Regions from separate parts of the Streptomyces sp. NPDC058683 genome, predicted to be linked through region 2. Evidence: riboswitches for the same ligand, from Rfam matches in the RefSeq annotation. Region 2 holds a riboswitch; each other region holds the start of a gene.
What was found. Region 2 has a riboswitch for thiamine pyrophosphate ahead of thiO (glycine oxidase ThiO). Riboswitches for the same ligand answer to the same signal wherever they lie in the genome.
Positions count from the first base shown of each region.

Region 1: it holds a riboswitch for thiamine pyrophosphate, as region 2 does, so the genes downstream of both, thiC (phosphomethylpyrimidine synthase ThiC) here and thiO (glycine oxidase ThiO) in region 2, are expected to answer to the same signal.
Region 3: it holds a riboswitch for thiamine pyrophosphate, as region 2 does, so the genes downstream of both, ACFWXC_RS36530 (thiamine ABC transporter substrate binding subunit) here and thiO (glycine oxidase ThiO) in region 2, are expected to answer to the same signal.

Region 1 is NZ_JBHXSK010000030.1:116,350-124,104, reverse strand. It holds gene ACFWXC_RS30575 (SsgA family sporulation/cell division regulator) at 1-371, shown strand, start outside; gene ACFWXC_RS30570 (YibE/F family protein) at 488-2,014, opposite strand; TPP riboswitch at 2,086-2,263, shown strand; gene thiC (phosphomethylpyrimidine synthase ThiC) at 2,256-4,076, shown strand; gene ACFWXC_RS30560 (hypothetical protein) at 4,265-5,134, opposite strand; gene ACFWXC_RS30555 (metallophosphoesterase) at 5,315-6,403, opposite strand; gene ACFWXC_RS30550 (LacI family DNA-binding transcriptional regulator) at 6,689-7,755, opposite strand, start outside.
Region 2 is NZ_JBHXSK010000055.1:7,682-15,436, reverse strand. It holds gene ACFWXC_RS42455 (thiazole synthase) at 1-672, opposite strand, end outside; gene thiS (sulfur carrier protein ThiS) at 676-876, opposite strand; gene thiO (glycine oxidase ThiO) at 873-2,042, opposite strand; TPP riboswitch at 2,040-2,151, opposite strand; gene ACFWXC_RS42440 (NAD(P)/FAD-dependent oxidoreductase) at 2,281-3,519, shown strand; gene ACFWXC_RS42435 (Rv2175c family DNA-binding protein) at 3,653-4,018, shown strand; gene thiE (thiamine phosphate synthase) at 4,053-4,700, shown strand; gene metF (methylenetetrahydrofolate reductase [NAD(P)H]) at 4,847-5,770, shown strand; gene ACFWXC_RS42420 (hypothetical protein) at 5,827-6,819, shown strand; gene ACFWXC_RS42415 (phytoene desaturase family protein) at 6,851-7,755, opposite strand, start outside.
Region 3 is NZ_JBHXSK010000041.1:21,851-29,605, reverse strand. It holds gene rlmN (23S rRNA (adenine(2503)-C(2))-methyltransferase RlmN) at 43-1,149, shown strand; TPP riboswitch at 1,206-1,313, shown strand; gene ACFWXC_RS36530 (thiamine ABC transporter substrate binding subunit) at 1,394-2,461, shown strand; gene ACFWXC_RS36525 (ABC transporter permease) at 2,512-4,110, shown strand; gene ACFWXC_RS36520 (ABC transporter ATP-binding protein) at 4,110-5,132, shown strand; gene ACFWXC_RS36515 (LAETG motif-containing sortase-dependent surface protein) at 5,223-5,954, opposite strand; gene ACFWXC_RS36510 (LOG family protein) at 6,093-7,223, opposite strand; gene ACFWXC_RS36505 (VOC family protein) at 7,308-7,715, opposite strand.

The DNA of each region.
Region 1 (7,755 bases), on a different contig from region 2:
TCCCCGTGGAGTTGCGCTACGAGACCTGTGATCCGTATGCCGTGCGGCTCACCTTCCATCTGCCCGGGGACGCGCCGGTGACCTGGGCCTTCGGCCGTGAGTTGCTGATCGACGGGGTGGGCCGGCCGTGCGGGGAGGGCGATGTGCATATCGCGCCCGCCGATTCCGAGGTGCTGGGCGAGGTCCTGATCAGGCTTCAGGTCGGCGGCGACCAGGCGGTGTTCCGGTCTTCGGCACCACCGCTGGTGGCCTTTCTCGACCGTACCGACAAGCTGGTGCCGCTGGGCCAGGAAGGTGCCCTCGCCGATTTCGACGCTCATCTGGACGAGGCCCTGGACCGCATCCTGGCCGAGGAACAGAGCGCGGGCTGAAGCGATACGGCACGGGGCGCGAGCCGCTCCGCCGAGCCGCGTGAGGACGCGCAGGAACGCTTCTGCGTGTCCCTGGGCGGCCGCCCTGCGCCGCCCACCGCCCCCTCGCCGCACGTTCACCGCTTCCGGCGGCGCCCTCGCCCGCCCCGCGCCGGGGCTTCCACGGACGCGACCGCTTCCTTCCTCTGCCGGTCGGCCGAGACCACCAGTGCCGCGAGCAGCGTGGTGACCGGCACCGAGGCGACCAGGCCGATCGAGCCGACCAGCGTGCGCACGATCTCCTCGGCCACCAGTTCACTGTTGGCGACCGTCGCCACGCTGCTCTGCGCGATCGAGAAGAGCAGCAGCAGCGGCAGCGCGGCGCCCGCGTAGGCCAGGACGAGGGTGTTGACGACGGAGGCGATGTGGTCGCGGCCGATGCGGATGCCCGCCCGGTACAGCCCGCGCCAGCCCATCGTCGGGTTGGCCTCGTGCAGCTCCCAGACGGCCGACGTCTGGGTCACCGTCACATCGTCCAGGACGCCCAGCGAACCGATGATGACTCCGGCCAGCAGCAGACCACTCATGTCGATCGACGGGTACAGGCCGTGAATCAGGCCGGTGTTGTCGTCGGTATTGCCGGTGAGCGCGGCCCAGTCGATGAACTCCGAGCCGAGGACGCCGATCAGGCACAGCGAGACCAGCGTGCCGAGCACCGCCACCGAGGTCCGGGCCGACAGGCCGTGGCACATGTACAGGGCGATCAGCATGATGGCGCTCGACCCGACCACCGCCACCAGCAGCGGATTCGAGCCCTGCAGGATCGCCGGCAGGATGAACAGGGTCAGCACCATGAAGCTGACGGCCAGCGCGACCAGTGCCATCACACCGCGCAGCCGGCCCACCACGACGACGGCGAGCGCGAAGATCCCGGCCAGCAGCGCCATCGGGAGCTTCCGGTTCACATCGGTGACCGAGTACTGCAGGTCCTTGGGCGCCGAGGGCTCGTACGCGACCACGACCTTCTCGCCCTCGTCCAGCTGACGTGACTGATCGGGCTGCACGATCTCGGTGAACGTACGGCCCTTGTCCTTGCCGGTGTCGACCCGGACCGTGGCCTTCTTGCAGGTGCCGTCCTCCTCCTGCTTCGCGGAGCTGCCCTCCGCGGTGGAGGTGTCCCCGGTCGAGCTGTCCCCGGAAGCGTTGACCGACTTGCAGCTGACCGAGACGACCTTGGTGACCGTGGCCGCCTGCGTCTGCCGGTCGAAGCCGACGCCCGTGCGCTCGTGCGACGGGGCGCCGCCGGGCCACAGCACCACGAGGCCGACGACGACCGCGGCGGTGAAGGGGATGAGGATCGCCGCGATGACCTTGCGCAGATGCTTGGAGACCGGCGCGGCGGGGCCGTGGCTGTGGCTGTGCGAGTGACCGTGCCCGCCGCCTGCTCCGGAGCCGCCCTGGCCGGGTCCCTGGCCGGGCGGGTGGCTGGGGGTATGGCCGTCGTCGTGACGGTGAGCGTGCCCTTGGTCGTACTGGTGGCCCTGCCCGTGGTCGTGTCCGTCACCGGCACCGTGGCCCCCGTGGCCGGTTCCGCCGCCCTGTGCGGCGCCGTTGCCGCGCCTTGGGTCGGGGGGCGGATAGGGGTGCTGCTGTGTCGTGGTCACCGCCCGATCATCGCAAGAACGGCAGGGGCCCTCTGTTCACCGCGCCCGAATTGACGCTAGCGTGGAGGCACCTTTGCACACGCGGGAGCTCGGAGCACCGGGCTGAGAGGGCGCTGACCTCCGTATTCGCGATGTTTCACGTGGAACGAGTGATGTTTCACATGAAACGCCGCCCGACGGAAGCCGCTGCGTCGACCGCCGAACCTGTTACCGGGTAATGCCGGCGTAGGGAGTAGGTCTCATGACCAACAAGGACGCACGCACGCCTGCCTTCAGCCAGGACGAACAGCCCATCGCGGGCGAAACCCCTCAAGGGGCAGGGAAGTCCATCGGCTGGCACAAGGGGTATGTCGAGGGTTCGCGCCCCGACCTTCGGGTGCCGGTCCGTCAGGTGCATCTCACCAACGGGCAGTCGGTCACGCTCTACGACACCTCCGGCCCGTACACCGATCCGCTCGTCGAGACCGACGTCCGCAGGGGCCTGCCTCCGCTGCGGGAGAACTGGATCATCGCCCGCGGTGACACCGCCGAGTGCGCGGGCCGCCCCGTCCGTCCCGAGGACGACGGGATCAAGCACACCTCGCCGCGTGGCGGGCTGCGCAACCTGGACGCGGTCTTCCCGGGCCGCCCGCGCCAGCCGCGCCGCAGCCGGGACGGCGAGGCGGTCACACAGCTGGCGTATGCCCGCCGGGGTGAGGTCACCCCCGAGATGGAGTACGTCGCCATCCGGGAGAACGTCTCCCCCGAGGTCGTCCGTGAGGAGATCGCGGCGGGACGGGCCGTGCTGCCGGCCAACGTCAACCACCCGGAGATCGAGCCGATGATCATCGGCAAGCGGTTCCTGGTGAAGGTCAACGCCAACATCGGCAACTCCGCGGTGACTTCCTCCATCGAGGAGGAGGTGGAGAAGATGACCTGGGCGACCCGCTGGGGCGCCGACACGGTCATGGACCTCTCCACCGGACGCAACATCCACACCACCCGCGAGTGGGTGCTGCGCAACTCCCCCGTCCCCATCGGCACGGTTCCGCTCTACCAGGCCCTGGAGAAGGTCGACGGCCGGGCCGAGGAGCTGACCTGGGAGATCTACAAGGACACGGTCATCGAACAGGCCGAGCAGGGCGTGGACTACATGACCGTCCACGCGGGCGTACGCCTGCCGTATGTGCCGCTCACCGCCAACCGCAAGACCGGCATCGTCTCGCGCGGCGGCTCGATCATGGCGGCCTGGTGCCTCGCGCACCACAAGGAATCGTTTCTGTACGAGAACTTCGAGGAACTCTGCGAGATTCTCGCCGCCTACGACGTCACGTACTCGCTGGGCGACGGCCTGCGCCCCGGCTCCATCGCGGACGCCAACGACGAGGCCCAGTTCGCGGAGTTGCGCACGCTCGGGGAACTCAACCGGATCGCCAGGCGTTTCCATGTACAGACGATGATCGAGGGCCCGGGCCATGTCCCGATGCACAAGATCAAGGAGAACATCGACCTTCAGCAGGAGATCTGCGATGAAGCTCCGTTCTATACGCTCGGCCCGCTGACCACCGACGTCGCGCCGGCGTACGACCACATCACCTCCGGTATCGGCGCCGCCATGATCGCCTGGTGGGGCACGGCGATGCTGTGCTACGTCACGCCCAAGGAGCATCTCGGCCTGCCCAACCGTGACGACGTCAAGACCGGCGTGATCACCTACAAGATCGCCGCCCACGCGGCCGACCTCGCCAAGGGCCACCCGGGCGCACAGGAGTGGGACGACGCACTGTCCGACGCCCGCTTCGAGTTCCGGTGGGAGGACCAGTTCAACCTCGCCCTGGACCCGGACACGGCCCGTGAGTTCCACGACGAGACGCTTCCGGCGGAGCCGGCGAAGACGGCCCATTTCTGCTCCATGTGCGGGCCGAAGTTCTGCTCGATGAAGATCAGCCAAAGCATCACGGAGCGGTTCGGTGCCGGGGCGGTTGAAGGGGCGTCTCCCGAGGAGGTCGCGGAGGGGATGCTCCAGAAGTCGAAGGAGTTCGCGGCAGGCGGGAACCGGGTGTACCTGCCGCTGGCGGACTGAGTTCCTCGCCGAGGTGTCGTGCAGAAGTCGAAGGAGTCCGCGGCCGCGGGCAACCGGGTGCATCTGCCGATCGCCGACTGACGCCGGACACGCGAGAAACTCGGCGGGCGCCCTGCCGGTCGGCTTCGCGGCTCCGTCTCAGGGACCGGGTGTCCGGCCTGCGCCCCCGGGCGGGGGCGCAAGCCGGGTTATTCCGGCTGGTGTTCCGGGCCTCCGAAGTCCGGGCTGGTGTAGTCCGGGCTCGTGAAGCTCGGCCGGGCGGCGGGTGCGGTGCCGTCGTCGGTGCTGAAACCAGGACGGTCGTAGCCGAGACGCGGCATCCGGCCCCCCGGGCCGGACGGGGTCGTACGGCGCAGTCCGGCCGTGCCGGGTTCGGTGGCCAGCGCTTCCCGCAGGAAGGGCAGGATGCCCCGCTCCAGCAGGGCGTCCCGCCAGGCGTCCCTGGCCTTGGCGACCTCCCCACCGGGTTCGCCGTAGGCTCCGGCCTCCAGCGAGGGACTGTTGCGCAGTGCGGTGAGCAGCAGCCCCGCGCCGGCCATCACGATGGCGGCGGCGGCCACGACGCCGAAGACCCAGCCCGCGGTGAGCATGGTCTGGGCGAACGCCGGGGCCGGGTCCAGCATCTTCAGGACGTAGCCGACGAGAAGGAAGATCGCGGCGGCGGTACCGGCGAGCACGGGCGCCAGGACCAGGGCGAGGGCGAAGCCGCCGGCGCCCGTGGTCTCGGCGGCTTCGCCGAGGGTGGTGGCGAGCCCCATCGCACCGCCCGTGGCCGACTCCGCGGAGCCGGACTCGTGGACAGTGGCCGGGGTGGACCGCGCGGGGTTGCGCAGTTCCTCGCGGACCTTCACATAGTGCTGGTACTCGGTCGCCGCGGCCGCCGTTATCAGTGCGGTGGCGTTGAGCGCCATCGTGCGCAGCTGTTCGGTGTTCAAACGCTGGCCGGTACCGGCCAGTTCGGGACGGTAAGGGGCGGAGCGCAGCGCCTCATCGAGGATCCGCTCGTATTCCTGGCGGTCCTCGCTGTGCAGGTGCTGCGGAACGCTGTTCATGTGCATCCCCCGATGCTCCGTAGGGCTTGGGGCTCGCACGCCGGCGAGCCGTCGGGCAGAAACGGAGGGGAGCCTGCTACGGATAAACCGATGGTAGAGCCGTTAAGGCACGCGGTGACAGGGGGTTGCCGGAAATTGGGGGTGGCCCGCGTGTGACATCGGGGTACAGAACAGCGTGCCGAACGCTCAGACGTCCAGCGGAAGTTGCCTGACCAGCAGCTTTCCGGCCATGGTCACTCCGCCGTCCATGGCGATGGCGAGCCCGTCCGCGTAGACGTGCGGTCCTTCCACGACGGGGCCGCTGTTCTCTTCGCCGTCCTCGGAGCCGACATCGCCCAGCAGATAGGGAATCGGGCTGTGCCCGTGAACGATGCGGGTACCGCCGTACGTATCGAGAAGGGAACGGACGGCGTCTGCACCCCCTTCGTCGCGGAAGGAGAACCGCTTGGTGAACTTACGGAACAGATCCCAGACCTCGTCCGCGTCGTTTCGCGTGATGGTCTCGCGGACCGTGTCGTTGACCGCCTCGATCGAGTCGCCGTAGTCGAGGTAGGCGGTGGTGTCGGAGTGGACGAGCAGATAGCCGTCGACCTCCTCGACCGCGTCCAGGCGCGCCATCCACTGGAGGTGGTGGTCCTGGAGCCGGTCCATGTCGGTCTTCTGGCCGCCGTTGAGCAGCCAGGCCGCCTGGAAGGTGGCGGTGCCCGCGCCGGAGTTGACGGGGGTGTCGCCGAACCGCTTGGCGCCGAGCAGCAGCAGCTCGTGGTTGCCCATGAGGGCCTTGCAGTAGCCGCCGGCCGCGGCCGCCTCGGCGGACAGCCGCATCACCAGGTCGATGACGCCGATGCCGTCCGGACCCCGGTCGGTGAAGTCGCCGAGGAACCACAGCCGGGCCGTGCCCGCGCACCAGTGCCCGTCCGCGTCGATCAGCCCCTGCTCCCGCAGCGCGTCGATCAGCTCGTCGAAGTAGCCGTGCACATCCCCGACGACGTACAGCGGGCCGGGACCTGCCGCGAGCTGAGCGGCCGGGGCGGCGGCCGGGTCGACGGGCATCTGGAGCGTGTCGCCGCGGTTGATGACGGGCAGGTCGCGCTGGGTGGGCGTGTACCCCTCGGGATATCCGTCGGGGTACGGCTCGTCGAGCGCCGGGGCGACGTCGCCGGGGTGGGTGCTCTGGACGTACGGACCGGTCTCGTTGACGTACGCGGGCACCCGGAAGTCGCGCAACGCCGCCGTCCGTTCCGCTTCGGGTCCCTGACCGGCCCCCTGAGTCATCAGACCCCTCCACCATCGCGCCGCATCTGCACCGCTTCGGACTGCCTGGTCGCAGCGGCCCGCGGTGTCGTGGGCCCATCATAGGAACGCCCGTCGCGCCGTGTGATGACCCAGGGGTGGTGAATCGGAGCAGGACTCCAGTTCAGTGCGGCTTTCGCCCCGATTGGGCATGGGTTCGACCACCCGCCGTTCACCTGCCGGCCGTCACTCGACGACGCCCGGCAGGCGCGTCGGCCGCCTCCGTGTGCCCACGGATCGGCCGTGCGTGTGTACGGGCCGTCCGTGCTACTCCTCCTCCGGTGCCCGAGGCGGGCTGACCGTGGTGCGCTGCGGGCGTCGCTGGGAGGAGGTACGCACGATCAGTTCGGTCGGTATCACCTGCTCGACCGGCTGGTCCGACTCCACTCCCTCGATCGCGTCGATGAGCAGCTGCACCACCGCCGTGCCGATGCGGCGCGGCTTCAGGGAGAGCGTGGTGATGGGCGGCTCGGTGTTGGCGTACACGGTCGACTCGCTGCAGCACACCAGCAGCAGGTCGTCAGGGACGCGCAGCCCGTAGCGGCGGGCGGCGGCGAGCAGGTCGGTGCCGTTGGGGTCGAAGAGGCCGTATACGGCGTCGGGGCGGTCCGGACGGGCCAGCAGCCGGTCGGCGGCGACGGCGCCCGCACAGGGGTCGTGCGCCGGGTAGGCCTCGTAGACCGGGTCCTGGCCGACGCGTTCGCACCAGCGCAGGTAGGCGGTGGTGGACAGATGGGTGTACGTGTCCGTCGTGGTGCCGGTGAGGAGGCCGATCCGCCGGGCGCCGGCGTCGGCGAGATGGTCGAGGATGCCGAGCACGGCGGCCTCGTGGTCGTTGTCCACCCAGGCGGTGACCGGGAGCGAGCCGGCCGGGCGGCCGTCGGAGACCACCGGCAGCCCCTGCCGGACCAGCTCGCTGACCACCGGGTCCTGGTCGGAGGGGTCGATGACGACCGTGCCGTCCAGGGCGACGTTCGACCACACGTCGTGGCGTGAGGTCGCGGGCAGGATCACCAGGGCGTAGCCGCGGGCGAGCGCGGCGGAGGTGGCGGCCCGTGCCATCTCGGCGAAGTACGCGAACTCGGTGAAGGTGAAAGGTTCATCCCCGTACGTCGTCACGGTCAGGCCGATGAGTCCCGACTTCCCGGTACGGAGGGTGCGGGCGGCGGCCGAGGGGCGGTACCCCAGCCGGTCGGCGACCTCGCGGACGTGGCGCCGGGTGGCGTCCGGGAGCCGGCCCTTGCCGTTCAGGGCGTCGGAGACGGTCGTGATGGAGACTCCGGCGGCGGCGGCCACGTCTCTGATGCCCGCCCGGCCCGGCCGGCTTCCTCGCC
Region 2 (7,755 bases):
CCGCATGGCGGACGCCATCCGCTCGGGATCCTGCGCTCGCGTCACGGCGGACGCCAGCATCACCCCCGCGCACCCCAGCTCCATCGCCAGCGCCACGTCGGACGCCGTACCGGCCCCCGCGTCCAGAATCACCGGCACGCGCGCGTGCTCGACGATCAGCCGGAAGTTGTGCGGGTTGCGGATCCCGAGCCCCGACCCGATCGGCGACCCCAGCGGCATCACCGCGGCGCACCCGACGTCCTCCAGCTTCCGGGCCAGCACAGGATCGTCGTTGGTGTACGGCAGCACCGTGAACCCGTCGTCGACCAGCGTCTCCGCCGCGTCGAGGAGCTCGATCGGGTCGGGGAGCAAGGTCCTCTCGTCGGCGATGACCTCCAGCTTGACCAGCGAGGTGCCCAGCGCCTCCCGGGCCAGCCGGGCCGTCAGCACGGCCTCTCCGGCGGTGAAGCACCCCGCCGTGTTCGGCAGCACCCGGATCCCCAGCCGTTCGAGGACCGACAGCACGGACCCCCGTACCCCCGGATCCACCCGCCGCATCGCGACCGTCGTCAGCTCCGTCCCGGACGCGACCAGCGCCCGCTCCAGCACCTCCAGGCTGGGTGCGCCCCCGGTCCCCATGATCAGCCGGGACGAGAAGGCCGTCCCCCCGAGCACGAACGGATCGTCGGCCATGGCTCAGCCTCCCTGTACGGCGGTCAGGACTTCCACGCGGTCACCCTCGGCGAGCGCCGTACCCGGCCACTCCCCGCGCGGTACGACGGTCTCGTTGACCGCCGCGGCCACCCCGGACGGCGCGGCCGTGAAGGACTTCACGAGCGTGTCGAGAGCGGTGCCCGGGGTGATCTCCCGGCGCTCCCCGTTGACGGAGATGTTCATGCGGTCTGCTCCAGGAGTGCGCCGGGGACGGGGCCGAAACGCTTCGGCGTGAACGGACGGGCCTCCTCAGGCAGCTCACCGCCGGTCAGCAGCTCCGCCATCACGTCTCCCGTGACCGGCGTGAGCAGCACCCCGTTGCGGTGGTGGCCGGTGGCCAGCAGCAGCCCGTCGAGGCGGGTCGGCCCGAGCAGGGGCGCGTTGTCCGGGGAGCCGGGGCGCAGCCCGGCCCGGGTCTCGGTCAGCGGCAGCTCGGTGATGCCGGGCACCAGCTCGTGCGCGTCGCGCAGCAGCTCGTACACGCCCCCCGCCGTGACCGTGGTGTCCCAGCCCAGCTCCTCGCTCGTCGCCCCGACGACCAGCTCGCCGTTCTCCCGGGGCACCAGGTACAGATGGCCGCCGCGCACCACGGCCCGTACGGTCCGGCTGAGGAACGGCGCGTACCGTGCGGGCACGGTCAGCCGCAGCACCTGCCCCTTCACGGGCCGCACCGGCGGCAGCACGTCCTCGGGCACCCCCGCCAGCCGCCCGCTCAGGCTTCCCGCGGCGAGCACGACCCGGTCCGCGTCCAGCGGGTCGCCCGCGCGCGTGACGACACCGGCGGCCCGCTCCCGTGCCACCTTCAGGCGTTCGGCCCAGTCGCGGTGGAAGACCACCCCGGCCCGCTCGCACGCGGCCACCAGGGCGGCCGCCAGCCGGCGCGGGTCGATCTGGTGGTCGCCGTCGACCCGCAGTCCGCCGCGCACGCCCGGCGCGAGCATCGGCTCCAGGCGCCGGCACTCCCGCCCGGACAGCCACTCGGAGTCCAGCCCCGAGCGCCGCTGGAGGGCGTGCAGCTCGCGCAGGTGCGCCCGGTCGTCGGCGTCCAGGGCGACCGCGAGGGTGCCGCAGCGCCGGTAGCCGAGGTCGTGGCCGGTCAGCTCGGTGAGCTCGGCGGCGAAGTCGGGATAGCGGCGGGCGGAGGCCAGGTTGAGCCCCAGCAGGGTCTGCTCGCCGTAGTGCAGCTCGGTGACCGCGGCCAGCATCCCCGCCGCGACCTGCGCGGCTCCGCCGCCGGGTGCGGGGTCGACCACGGCGGTGGCGAGCCCGCGCTGCGCGGACCGCCAGGCCGTGACCAGGCCGATGATTCCGCCCCCGATGACGAGGACGTCGGACGTATGTGCGGACATGGGCGTCCAGCCCCTCCCTTCGCCGGCATGACCCGGATCAGGTTCGTACGGTCGGAGGCCGCCAGCCTCCCTCTCAGCCCGGTGCGCCCGGGCTCCCGCGTGTGCTTACCGGCCACCCTAGACCGCGGGGCTCCGCCCTTGTAAGACGGCCTGCGCCGGCGGTGTGGAAGAGGTCACCCAGCACGCCCCCTGACTGACTCTTTGTCAGTTGTCTATCGTTCTTGTCTATGGTGATCAGGTGAGCGAGCAGACGCAGCGACGGAGCACGTCACAGACGCGACGCGTGGTCGTCGTGGGTGCGGGAATGGCCGGGGTGCAGACCGCCGTGGCCCTGCGTGAGCAGGGGTGCACCGGGACCGTCACCCTGATCGGCGCCGAGCCGCACCAGCCGTACGACCGGCCGCCGCTCTCCAAGGCGGTGCTGCTCGGCAAGGCGGAGGGCTCCGCCTTCGAGGTCGACTTCGAGGCGCTCGGCATCGAGCTGGCGCTGGGCCGCGAGGCCCTCGGCGTGCGCCCCGCCGACCGTGAGCTGGACACCGAGGCCGGACCGGTGCCCTACGACGTCCTGGTGCTCGCCACCGGTGCCGAGCCGATCATGCTGCCCGGCACCGAGGGCGTGCCCGGGGTCCACCTGCTGCGCACCCTGGACGACGCCGAGCGGCTGCGGCCCGTGCTTGCCCGGCAGCACGACATCGTGGTGGTCGGCGCGGGCTGGATCGGCGCCGAGTTCACCACCGCGGCCCGGGAGGCCGGCTGCGCGGTGACCGTAGTGGAGGCCGCCGACCGCCCGCTCGCGGGAGCGCTCCCGGCCGAGGTGGCCGCGCCGATGACCGGCTGGTACGCCGACAGCGGCGCCGATCTGCGCACGCACGCGCGCGTGGCGCGTGTCGAACCCGGCGCGGTGGTGCTCGACGACGGCTCGCGGGTGCCCGCGGGAGCGGTCGTGGTCGGCATCGGCGCCCGCCCCGCCACCGCCTGGCTGGCCGGCTCCGGCATCGGCCTGGGCGCGCACGGGGAGGTGCTCGCCGACGACCGGCTGCGCACCGGCGTCCCGGACGTCTACGCGGTCGGCGACTGCGCCTCCTTCCCGTCCGGCCGCTACGGCGAGCGCCTGCTGGTCCACCACTGGGACAACGCCCTCCAGGGCCCGCGCACGGTGGCCGCCAACATCCTCGGCGAGTCCGACGCGGTCTACGACCCGGTGCCGTACTTCTGGTCGGAGCAGTTCGGCCGCTTCGTGCAGTACGCCGGCCACCATGCCGTCGCCGACCGCATGGTCTGGCGCGGTGACCCGACGGGCCCGGCCTGGAGCGTCTGCTGGCTCCGCGAGGACCGCCTGGTCGCTCTGCTGGCGGTAGGCCGCCCACGAGACCTGGCGCAGGGCCGCAGGCTGATCGAAGCGGGCCGCCAGATGGACCCGACGGCCCTGTCCGATCCCGCCCGCCCCTTGAAAAACGCGACCGCGGCGCCCCTTTAGGGGCGCGGGGCTGTGACATATGCGGGTCCCCCGCATGGACGCGACCAGCCACGACGAACCCGCAGCCGACCACCCACCCGTCCTGGCGCTTCCCTATCGCGGCCCACCCGGCGGAACGCCTACCCTTGTTTCCGTGACCGAGATTGACGCAAAGATCGATGTTCTCGTCCCCGCCTGGCTCACCGTCCCCGACATCGCAGAGATGCTGGACGTCGAGGTGACGCGCGTGCGGCAGCTGGTCAAGGAGGGCCAGCTCATCGCCGTCCGCCGTGGTGAGAACCGCGCGCTGCACATCCCCGCCGCCTTCATCGACGGGGACAAGGTCGTCAAGGGCCTGTCCGGAACCTTGACGCTCCTGCGGGACGACGGCTTCACGGACGAAGAGATGCTGGAGTGGCTCTTCACACCCGACGCCAGCCTGCCCGGCACCCCCGCGCAGGCCCTGAGCGAGAATCGCGGTACGGAGGTGAAGCGCCGCGCCCAGGCGCTCGCCGTCTGAGGCAGCCAGTACCGACACAACGGGGGATTCACCGATGACCGACACCGCCCGCGCCCAGCTGGCCGACGCCCGTCTGTACCTCTGCACGGACGCCCGCAAGGAGCGGGGCGACCTCGCCGGGTTCCTGGACGCGGTCCTGGCGGGCGGTGTCGACATCGTGCAGCTGCGCGACAAGGGCATGGAGGCCGGCGAGGAGCTGGAACACCTCGCCGTGTTCGCCGACGCCTGCGCCCGGCACGGCAAGCTGCTCGCGGTCAACGACCGCGCGGACGTGGCCCACGCGGCCGGTGCCGACGTGCTCCACCTCGGCCAGGGCGACCTGCCGGTCCCGGCCGCCCGCGCGATCCTAGGCCCGGACGTCCTGATCGGCCGCTCCACGCACGCCGGCTCCGAGGCCGCCGCGGCCGCCGTCCAGGACGGTGTGGACTACTTCTGCACCGGCCCCTGCTGGCCCACCCCCACCAAGCCCGGCCGCCCCGCTCCCGGCCTCGACCTGGTGCGGTACACCGCCGCCCTGGGCACGGACCGCCCCTGGTTCGCCATCGGCGGCATCGACCTGGGCAACCTCGACCAGGTGCTGGACGCGGGCGCCCGCCGGGTGGTCGTGGTCCGCGCACTCACCGAGGCCGACGACCCGGGCGCCGCGGCGGCCGAGTTCGCGAAGCGACTGCGGTCGGCGTAGCTCCACGGCCGCGGCCGCTCCGGACGGCGCCGCTCTTCGACAGGACCGTCCGGAAACTTGTCCAGTATCCGGACGTGGGGCCGACAATCCGGGCAAATCTCCCGAGTGTGGTTGGGTGTCCGTCCGCCCCTGGCTAACCTGCGAGTATGGCCCTCGGAACCGCATCCACCAGGACTGACCGCGCACGCACCGTGCGTGACATGCTCGCCTCCGGCAAGACCACGTACTCGTTCGAGTTCTCGGCGCCGAAAACCCCCAAGGGCGAGCGGAACCTGTGGAACGCGCTCCGGCGGGTCGAGGCGGTCGCCCCCGACTTCGTCTCCGTGACCTACGGCGCCGGCGGCTCCACCCGCGCGGGCACCGTCAAGGAGACCGAGCAGATCGTCGCCGACACCACGCTCACCCCGGTCGCCCACCTCACCGCGGTCGACCACTCCCTGGCCGAACTGCGCAACATCATCGGCCAGTACGCGGACGCCGGGATCCGCAACATGCTCGCGGTGCGCGGCGACCCGCCCGGCGACCCGATGGGGGAGTGGGTGGCGCACCCGCGGGGCCTGACCTACGCGGCCGAACTCGTCCGGCTCATCAAGGAGTCCGGCGACTTCTGCGTGGGCGTGGCCGCCTTCCCGGAGATGCACCCGCGCTCCAGTGACTGGGACACCGACGTCCGGCACTTCGTCGACAAGTGCCGCGCGGGCGCCGACTACGCCATCACGCAGATGTTCTTCCAGCCCGAGTCGTACCTTCGCCTTCGCGACCGGGTCGACGCGGCGGGTTGCGAGACGCCGGTGATTCCGGAAATCCTGCCCGTCACCAGTGTGAAGATGCTGGAACGGTTGCCCAAACTCAGCAACGCGACCTTCCCGGACGCCTTGAAAGAGCGGATCCTCACAGCCAAAGACGATCCGGCGGCGGTACGCTCCATCGGTATCGAGTTCGCCACGGAGTTCTGCGCACGGCTGCTGGCCGAGGGCGTCCCCGGACTGCACTTCATCACGCTCAACAGCTCCACGGCGACGCTGGAAATCCACGAGAACCTGGGCCTGCACCATCCCCCGCGGGCCTAGACCGGCCGCACCGGAGTACGACACACTGCGTAGCGGTCACTGGGAGAGGGGCGTACATGGGCTGGACGGTCCTCTACGTAGCGTTCGGCATCGTCGCGCTGTGGTTGCTGGGCGAGGTACTGCTGCAGTACAAGGCGCGGCTGCGCTGGCGGCTGCTCGCCTTCGTCGGCTTCCTCGGGGTCGTGTTCGGTGTCCTGATCCCGTCGGTGATCGTCATCGGAGTGGGCGCGATCGCGTTCGCGGTCGGCCAGACCTACGTCACGCTGTCGTTCCGCCGTGGCTTCGAGGCCGGCTGGGCCGTCAAGCGCCCCGGCGCGGACGGTGAGGGCGGCCTGACCAAGCGCCGCCGCGGTGAGCCGGACGAGGACCCGGGCCTGGAGGCCACCGACCCGGACGCGGCCGACGCCGCCTACGCCGACCAGCAGGCGGCCTACGCCACGGGCAGTAACCCGCGCTACGGCCGCGACGACGAGTACGAACGCGACGACGTCTTCTCCCCGGCCCGCGCCGGCGAGCCGACCGCCGCCGAGTCCACGACGGTGTACGAGCCGCAGCCGTTGCCGGACGACACCGGCTCCTACGGCATATACAACGAGTCCGGCTACGCCACCACCGGCGACCCCGCCTACGCGACCGCCGGCCAGGACCAGGCGTACGCCGCCCAGGGCACCGACCAGAACTACGCCTACGACTACTCCGGCTACGGCCAGCAGCAGTACGGCTACGACGCAGGCGGCCAGCAGCAGTACGCCAACTACTCCGACCCGTACATCGGCAACCAGACCTACGGCGGCGCCGGGTACGACCAGTCCTACGGCACCCAGCAGTACGACCAGCAGGGCTACGCGCAGGACCAGTACGGCAACGCCGGTTACGGCGAGACCCCGGCGGGCGGTGTCTGGGTCCCGCAGCAGCGCGCCGACGAGACCTACGGCGGCGAACTCCCGCAGGAGCAGCCGTACCCCTACCAGGGCGACGGACAGGGTCAGCAGCAGGGCCAGCAGCAGGGTCAGCACGGCACCGGGTACGACGAGCAGTACCGTTTCTGAAGCCGCTGTTCCGGGAAGCGCGGGCCGCGCCTCACTGCGAGCCGCGGAACTCCGGTCCCTCCACGATCAGCCCGGCCACCAGCGCCCCCGACATGCCGGCGTGCGGCAGCCCGCCGCCGGGGTGCGACCAGCCGCCGACCCGGTACAGGCCCGGCAGCCGGGTGGTGTTGGCGGGGTGCAGGAAACGGCCCTCGCCGGCGGCGAGGGCGGGAGCTGAGATCTCCCCGAACCCCCCGGTCTCCGTGACCTGTTCCGGCAGCCGCGTCTCGTGCCAGATCAGGCGCTCCCGCAGCCCCGGGACGGCTGCCTCGGCGGCTTCCAGGAGGAAGTCCGTACACACCCGGGCCGTGCTGTCCTTCTCCCAGCCGGCATCGGTCGACAGCACCGCCGACAGCACCACGGACTCGTGGTCGTCGTCCGGTCTGAGTGCCGGGTCGTCGGGGCGCAGCACCGTCACGGTGGGGCGCACCGGACGGTCGCCGCCGGGCGCGGACAGCAGGTCCAGCTCCGTCTCGTCGTCCGGGGCGTGCACGATCGTGCGGTGCGCGGCGCCGGCCTCGGGCCCGCCACGCAGTGCGAGCAGCACGGTGAAGCGGCCCGGGCGCACCGCCTTCGGGTCGGCCCGCACATCGCCGTCGGCGTCCAGGTGGCACCCCGTCAGCCGGGTGAGGGCGTCGAGCCGCACCGGATCCACTCCGGCCACCACATGGTCCGCGTCGATCACCGTGCCGTCGGCAAGCTCCACCCCTGCCGCCCGGCCGTCCTTCGCCGGCACCGCGGTGACCTCGGCGCCGAACACGAACTCGACTCTCCGCCGCACACACCGCTCGTACACCGCCCGCGCCAACTCCCGTATGCCGCCGCGCACATACCAGGTGCCGAAGGCGTGCTCCAGGTACGGCAGCACGGCCGCGCTCGCCGGAGTGTCACGGGGGT
Region 3 (7,755 bases), on a different contig from region 2:
ACCCGCAGGTCACCCGATTGGATCTGCGACACTGGTACCACCATGCCCAAGCCCGGAGAACTTACTTTTGTCGCGCCGCGCGGAGCCAAGAAGCCGCCGCGGCATCTTGCCGATCTCACGCCTGCCGAGCGCAAGGACGCGGTGGCCGAGATCGGTGAGAAGCCGTTCCGTGCCAAGCAGCTCGCGCAGCACTACTTCGCGCGGTACGCGCACGAGCCCGAGCAGTGGACGGACATCCCGGTCGGCTCCCGGGACCGGCTGCGGGACGCGCTGTTCCCCGAGCTGATGACCGTCGTACGGCATCTGTCGACGGACGAGGGCACCACCCGCAAGACGCTGTGGCGGCTGTTCGACGGCACGCTCGTCGAGTCCGTGCTGATGCGCTACCCGGACCGCGTGACCATGTGCATCAGCTCGCAGGCGGGATGCGGGATGAACTGCCCGTTCTGCGCGACCGGGCAGGCGGGCCTGGACCGGAACCTGTCCACCGCGGAGATCGTCCACCAGATCGTGGACGGGATGCGGGCGCTGCGGGACGGGGAGGTGCCCGGCGGTCCGGCGCGGCTCTCCAACATCGTGTTCATGGGGATGGGCGAGCCGCTCGCCAACTACAAGCGGGTCGTCACCGCCATCCGGGCGCTGACCGACCCGGCCCCGGACGGGCTGGGGCTCTCGCAGCGCGGGATCACCGTGTCGACGGTCGGGCTCGTGCCGGCCATCCACCGGCTCGCCGACGAGGGACTCAAGTGCCGGCTCGCGATCTCCCTGCACGCCCCCGACGACGAGCTGCGCGACACCCTCGTCCCCGTGAACACGCGGTGGAAGGTGCGCGAGGTGCTCGACGCCGGGTTCGAGTACGTCGAGAAGAGCGGGCGGCGGTTGTCGATCGAGTACGCCCTCATCCGTGACATCAACGACCAGGCGTGGCGAGGGGACCGGCTGGGCCGTCTGCTCAAGGGCAAGCCGGTCCATGTCAACCTCATCCCGCTGAACCCGACGCCGGGCTCGAAGTGGACCGCCTCCCGGCCCGAGGACGAGAAGGCGTTCGTCGAGGCGATCGCCGCGCACGGTGTGCCCGTCACCGTCCGGGACACCCGTGGTCAGGAGATCGACGGAGCCTGCGGTCAGCTCGCGGCCACCGAGCGGTAATCTGAGGGCCGTACAGCCATATCGTCGTACCCAGACATCTTCATATCGACATCTTCATATTCCGACAGGGGAGCGCCACAGCGCTGAGAGTGCGGCAATCGGGCCGCAGACCCTCTGAACCTCGCCCAGGTCATTCTGGGTAGGAAGTTCGGTCATCACTCAAGCTGTTGCGCCCTGCCCAGGAGATCAGATCCTCTGGGCAGGGCCGCGTCTCTTCCTGGTCCACCCCAGGAGGAAAACACCAGTGCACACCAAGACCTTCGTGGCCGCGGCCGTCGGGCTCGGTCTCGTCACGCTGTCCGCGTGTTCGTCGTCGGGCACCGAGACCGACTCCAAGACCGTCACCCTGGTCAGCCACGACTCATGGGCCGTCTCCAAGAGCGTGCTCCAGGACTTCGAGAAGCAGTCCGGCTACAAGGTGAACGTCCTCAAGGACGGCGACGCCGGCCAGGCCGTCAACAAGGCGATCCTGACCAAGGACAACCCGCAGGGCGACGTCTTCTTCGGCGTCGACAACACCCTGCTGTCCAGGGCCCTCGACAACGGTCTCTTCCAGCCGTACGCGGCCAAGGGACTCGACCAGGTCGGCACCGAGTACCAGCTCGACGCCGCCAAGAAGCGAGTCACGCCCGTCGACTACGGCGACATCTGCGTCAACTACGACAAGGCCTACTTCAGCGCGCACAAGCTGGCCCCGCCCGCCTCCTACGCCGATCTCGTCAAGCCGCAGTACAAGAACCTCCTTGTCACCGAGAACGCGGCCACCTCCTCGCCGGGGCTCGGCTTCCTGCTCGGCTCGGCCGCGCAGTACGGGGACAGTGGGTGGCAGGGCTACTGGAAGAAGCTCAAGGACAACGGCGTCAAGGTCGTCGACGGCTGGGAGCAGGCCTACAACGAGGAGTTCTCCGGCTCGGCCGGCGGCAAGAAGGCGAAGGGCGACCGGCCGCTCGTCGTGTCGTACGCCTCCTCCCCGCCCGCCGAGGTCATCTACGCCGACCCGAAGCCCAGCACCGCGCCCACCGGTGTCGCGACCGGCACCTGCTTCCGGCAGATCGAGTTCGCCGGGCTGCTGAGCAACGCCAAGAACACCAAGGGCGGCAAGGCGCTCGTCGACTTCCTGGTCTCCAAGGAGTTCCAGGAGGACATGCCGTTGAACATGTTCGTGTACCCGGTGGTCAAGGGGGCCGCGGTGCCTGTCGAGTTCACGAAGTACGGTCCCGCCGCCGAGGACCCCGAGACCATGGCGCCCGACAGGATCGCCGCCAACCGTGACCAGTGGGTCAAGACGTGGACCTCACTCGTACTCAAGTAGCTCGCGCTCACACAGCGGGCAGGCGTGGGAGCGTGGCGCGGCTCGGGCTGATGCTCGTGCCCGTCGCGTTCTTCGCCGTCTTCTTCGCCTGGCCGGTCGCGGCGATCGTCACGCGCGGGCTGAAGACCGACGGGGTGTGGCGGTTCGGGCGGATCGCCGACGTCGTCGGTCAGTCCGACATCCGGCACGTCCTGTGGTTCACCACCTGGCAGGCGCTCGCCTCCACCGCGCTCACCCTGCTGGTGGCGCTGCCGGCCGCCTACGTCTTCGCCCGACTCGACTTCCCGGGCAAGCAGGTGCTGCGGGCCGTGGTGACGGTGCCCTTCGTGCTGCCGACGGTGGTGGTCGGTACGGCGTTCCTGGCGCTGGTCGGCCGCGGCGGACTGCTGGACGAGCTGTGGGGCGTACGACTGGACACCACCGTCTGGGCCATTCTGCTCGCGCATGTCTTCTTCAACTACGCGGTCGTCGTACGGACCGTGGGCGGCCTGTGGGCGCAACTGGACCCACGGCAGGAGGAGGCCGCGCGGATGCTCGGCGTCTCGCCGCTGGGTGCCTGGCGGAAGGTGACCCTGCCCGCGCTGGCGCCCGCCGTGGCCGCCGCCGCGCTGATGGTCTTCCTGTTCACCTTCACCTCCTTCGGCGTGGTGCAGATCCTCGGCGGGCCGACCTTCTCCACCCTCGAAGTGGAGATCTACCGGCAGACCTCCGAGATCTTCGACCTCTCCACCGCCGCCGTCCTCACGATCGTGCAGTTCGTCGCGGTCGGCGCGATCCTCGCCGTGCACGCGTGGACGGTACGGCGGCGGGAGAGCGCGCTACGGCTGGTGGACCCGTCGGTGACGGCACGCCGGCCGCGCGGGGCCGGGCAGTGGGCGCTGCTCGGCGCGGTCCTCGCCACCGTCGCCGTGCTCCTGGTACTGCCGCTGGCCGTCCTGGTGCGGCGGTCGTTCGACGGGGGGTTCGGCTACTACCGGGCGCTGGGCGACGCCGACGGGGGCACCTTCCTGGTCGCGCCGATCCAGGCGGTGGCCAACTCGCTCGAATACGCCGTCGCGGCCACCGCCATCGCCGTGGTGATCGGCGGGCTCGCCGCCGCCGCGCTGGCCCGGCGGGACGCGGGGCGGCTGGTACGGGGCTTCGACGCGCTGCTGATGCTGCCGCTCGGGGTGTCCGCGGTGACCGTCGGCTTCGGGTTCCTGATCGCCCTCGACAAGCCGCCGCTGGACCTCAGGCAGTCCTGGATCCTGGTGCCGCTCGCACAGGCGCTGGTCGGGGTGCCGTTCGTCGTACGGACCATGCTGCCCGTGCTGCGTGCCGTGGACGAACGGCTGCGGGAGGCGGCGGCCGTGCTCGGGGCCTCGCCGTGGCGGGTGTGGCGGGAGGTCGATCTGCCGATGGTGCGGCGGGCGTTGCTGGTCGCGGCCGGGTTCGCCTTCGCGGTGTCGCTCGGGGAGTTCGGGGCGACGGTGTTCATCGCGCGGCCGGACAGCCCGACGCTGCCGGTGGCCGTGGCGCGGTTGCTGTCCCGCCCCGGTGATCTCAACTACGGCCAGGCGATGGCCCTTTCCACGATTCTGATGGTGGTGTGCGCGGTGGCGCTGCTGGTGCTGGAGCGGCTGCGGACCGACCGGACGGGGGAGTTCTGATGCCGCTTCTCGAACTGGAGCAGGCCACCGTGCGGTTCGGCGGGCGGGCCGTGCTCGACGCCGTGGACCTCCAGGTCGCCGAGCACGAGGTGGTGTGTGTGCTCGGGCCCAGCGGGAGCGGCAAGTCGACGCTGCTGCGGGTGGTGGCGGGGCTGCAACCGCCGGACGCGGGGCGGGTGCTGCTCGACGGGCAGGACCGGACGCGGGTGCCGGCCCATCGGCGGGGCGTCGGGCTGATGTTCCAGGACCATCAGCTGTTCCCGCAGCGGGACGTGGGCGGGAACGTGGCCTTCGGCCTCCGGATGCGGGGCGCCGGCAAGGGGCAACAGGCCGAGCGGGTCGGCGAGCTGCTGGAACTGGTGGGGCTGCCGGGGGCCGCTCGGCGGGCGGTGGCCGGGCTCTCCGGCGGTGAGCAGCAGCGGGTGGCGCTCGCGCGGGCGCTGGCGCCCCGGCCCCGGCTGCTGATGCTCGACGAACCGCTGGGACAGCTCGACCGCTCGCTGCGGGAGCGGCTGGTGGTCGAACTGCGGGAGCTGTTCGGCCGGTTGGGCACGACCGTGCTCGCGGTCACCCACGACCAGGGCGAGGCCTTCGCGCTGGCCGACCGGGTGGTGGTGATGCGGGACGGCCGAATCGCCCAGTCCGGCACGCCCCTCGATGTCTGGCAGCGGCCGGCCGACGAGTTCGTGGCGCGCTTCCTCGGCTTCGGCAACGTGGTCCCGGCGACCGTCGAGGGCTCGGTCGCGGTGACGCCCTGGGGGAAGCTGCCGCTGCCCGAGAACGCGCCTCAGGGGCCGCGTACCGTGCTGGTACGGCCCGCGGGCGTACGGCTCGTGGCGGCCGACGCGGGACTGCCCTGCACGGTGACCGCCCGCACCTTCCAGGGCACCCATGTCACCGTCCACCTCCAGCCCCAGGACGGCCCGCGCCTGGAGGCGGCCTGCGCGCTGCGGGAGGCGCCGGAGGCCGGGGACGCGGTGGGCGTCGAGTTCGACGCGGCGGAGACCGTCGTACTGGACTGAGGCCCTTCAGGACACGGCCGAGGCCCGCCCCCCGGGGATACGGGGACGGGCCTCGACGTTGTACGAAAGCGGTGTACGAAGGCGGGTGCGTCAGCTTCCGCTGTTCGCCCCACGACGGCGCATGCCGAACCACACGGCGCCGCCGCCGACCACGACCAGCGCGGCCGCGATGCCGGCGATCAGACCGGTGTTGGAGTTGGCACCGGTCTCGGCGAGGTTCGACTCACCGACCGCCGGGGAGGGGGCGTTGCTCGACGTGCCCGCCGGGGCGGTGCTGCTGCTCTCCGAGGCCGACGGGGTCGGGGAGTCCGACTCGGCCGGGGTGGACTCGGACTCCGACGGCGACGGCGTGGCCGAATCCGACGGGGACGGGCTGGCGCTCTCCTCGCCCTTGCAGGCGGTGGAGGAGGTGGTCAGGTTGGGCGTGATGTCCTTGTCGATCTGGATCTTGCCGCTGTCGACCTTGACGTGGACGCGGTACACCGCGTTCGGCTGCCAGTCCTCGGAGAAGGTGACCGCGGTGCCCGCCTTGGAGCCCTTGACGGTCTGGGCGTCGCCGACCTGCTTCGCGTCGGCGCCGTTGCTCTCGAGGAAGACGGTGATCGTGGCCGGAGTACCGGAGGCGTCGGTGTCGGTGACCGTAATGACGCCATTGGCGCCGTCGCAGGTGGCTTCGGCGGAGAAATCAGAGATGTTGCACGCGAGGGCGGAACCGGAGACGCCGAGCGTCAGCGCGGCCGACGCAGCGGCAACTCCCAGGATGCGCACGGAACGACGTGCACTGCGGCGGGATATGGACACGTTTGTCCTTACTGGGTGCATAACTGCGGGGGGTTTGCGGGGGAGTTGACGCAACGCGAGGTGAGGCATCAGCAACCCCAGGAGGCTCACAGGTCTATAAGTGTGCCGTAAGTAGTGTCAATGCATATGCGGTCCACGGGCGTTGACTTTGCCTGCTTATTAATCGCTGAGACGTTTCAGTGCCTCGGGAGCCTGCTCGATACGGTCAACCAGGGCGATACGGGACGCCATGGACCGCTCCCGGGCAAGCGAGGTCAGCAGCTGCCAAGCCGGCAGCCTCTCGCTCCAGTGCGCCTCGTCCACGAGCACCATCGGGGTCGGCTCGCCCCGTGACTCGTAGTAGTTGGGCGTCGCGTTGTCGAAGATCTCCTGTACGGTCCCGGCGGCGCCCGGCAGGAACACCACACCGGCGTTGGAGCGGGCCAGCAGCCCGTCCTCGCGGGTGGCGTTGGCGAAGTACTTGGCGATGTGCGCGGCGAAGGCGTTCGGCGGCTCGTGGCCGTAGAACCAGGTGGGGATGCCGACCGAGGGCCCGCCGTCCGGCCAGCGATCGCGGACCTCGAAGGCGGCCCGCGCCCAGTCGGTGATGGACGGCCGGAACGACGGTGCCTTGGCGAGGAGCCGCAGCGCCTCCTCCAGCATTCCGTCGTCGAAGGGGGCCGCGTACGCGCCCAGGTTCGCCGCCTCCATCGCGCCCGGGCCGCCGCCGGTCGCCACCGTGAAGCCGGCCCGCGCCAGCTCCCGGCCGAGCCGGGCGGCGCCGGCGTACGCCTGCGTACCGCGCGCCATGGCGTGGCCGCCCATGACGCCCACCACCCGGGCGCCGACGAGGAGTTCGTCGAGCGCGTCGGAGACCGCGTCGTCGTGGATCGAGCGGAGCATCGAGGCGAATATGTCGCCGTCCGCCTTGGTCCCCTGGAACCAGGCGTACGAGCGGGCGTCCGGGGTCGCCTCGTAGCCCTCGCCGAGCGCGTCGAACAGTTCGTCGGGCGTGTAGACGAAGGCGCGGTAGGGGTCGAAGGGGAGGTCCGGGACGGGCGGGAAGACGAGGGCGCCCGAGGTGCGGACCCGGGCGGCGGCCTCGGCCGACATCGGGCAGCCGAGGAAGACGGCGCCGGCGGCGTCGGTGGTGAGCAGGACGTCCGTACGGTCCGTCAGGTCGACGGCCTGGACGCGGTACTGGGCGAGCGTGCCGTGCGCGGCGACGACCTCGTCGAACTCGGCGAGGGACTCGATCTCACGGTCGCGGGCGGCACGGTTGGGCTGAGGCTGGGCGGGTGTCGGATGCACCCGCCCATGCTGGCACAGCTGTTCGTAGGGATTCGTAGGGATTCGTAGGGCCCCGTCGGGAAGGCGTGGGCGGGGCCGGGCCGGTCAGCCCTGGACCGCCGCCGGGTCCATCCACACGACCTCCCAGCTGTGGCCGTCGAGGTCGTCGAAGGAGCGGCCGTACATGAAGCCCTGGTCCTGGCCGTCCTCGTTCGCCGTGCCGCCGGCCGCGACCGCCTTCTCCACCAGCTCGTCGACCTTCTCGCGGCTCTCCGCGCTCAGACAGATCAGCACCTCGCTGGTCTTGGTCGAGTCCGCGATCTCCTTCTTCGTGAAGTCGGCGTAGCGCTGCTTGCTCAGCAGCATCGCGATGATCGTGTCGCTGATCACGACACAGGCGCAGTCGTCGGTGCTGAACTGCGGGTTGATCGGGTAGCCGAGCTCGGTGAAGAACTTCCGCGACGCGGCGACGTCGTTGGTGGCCAGGTTCACGAAGATCATCTGCTGGTACATGGAGTCTCTCCCTCGGGTGTCGTGCCGTTCGGGGGGACAG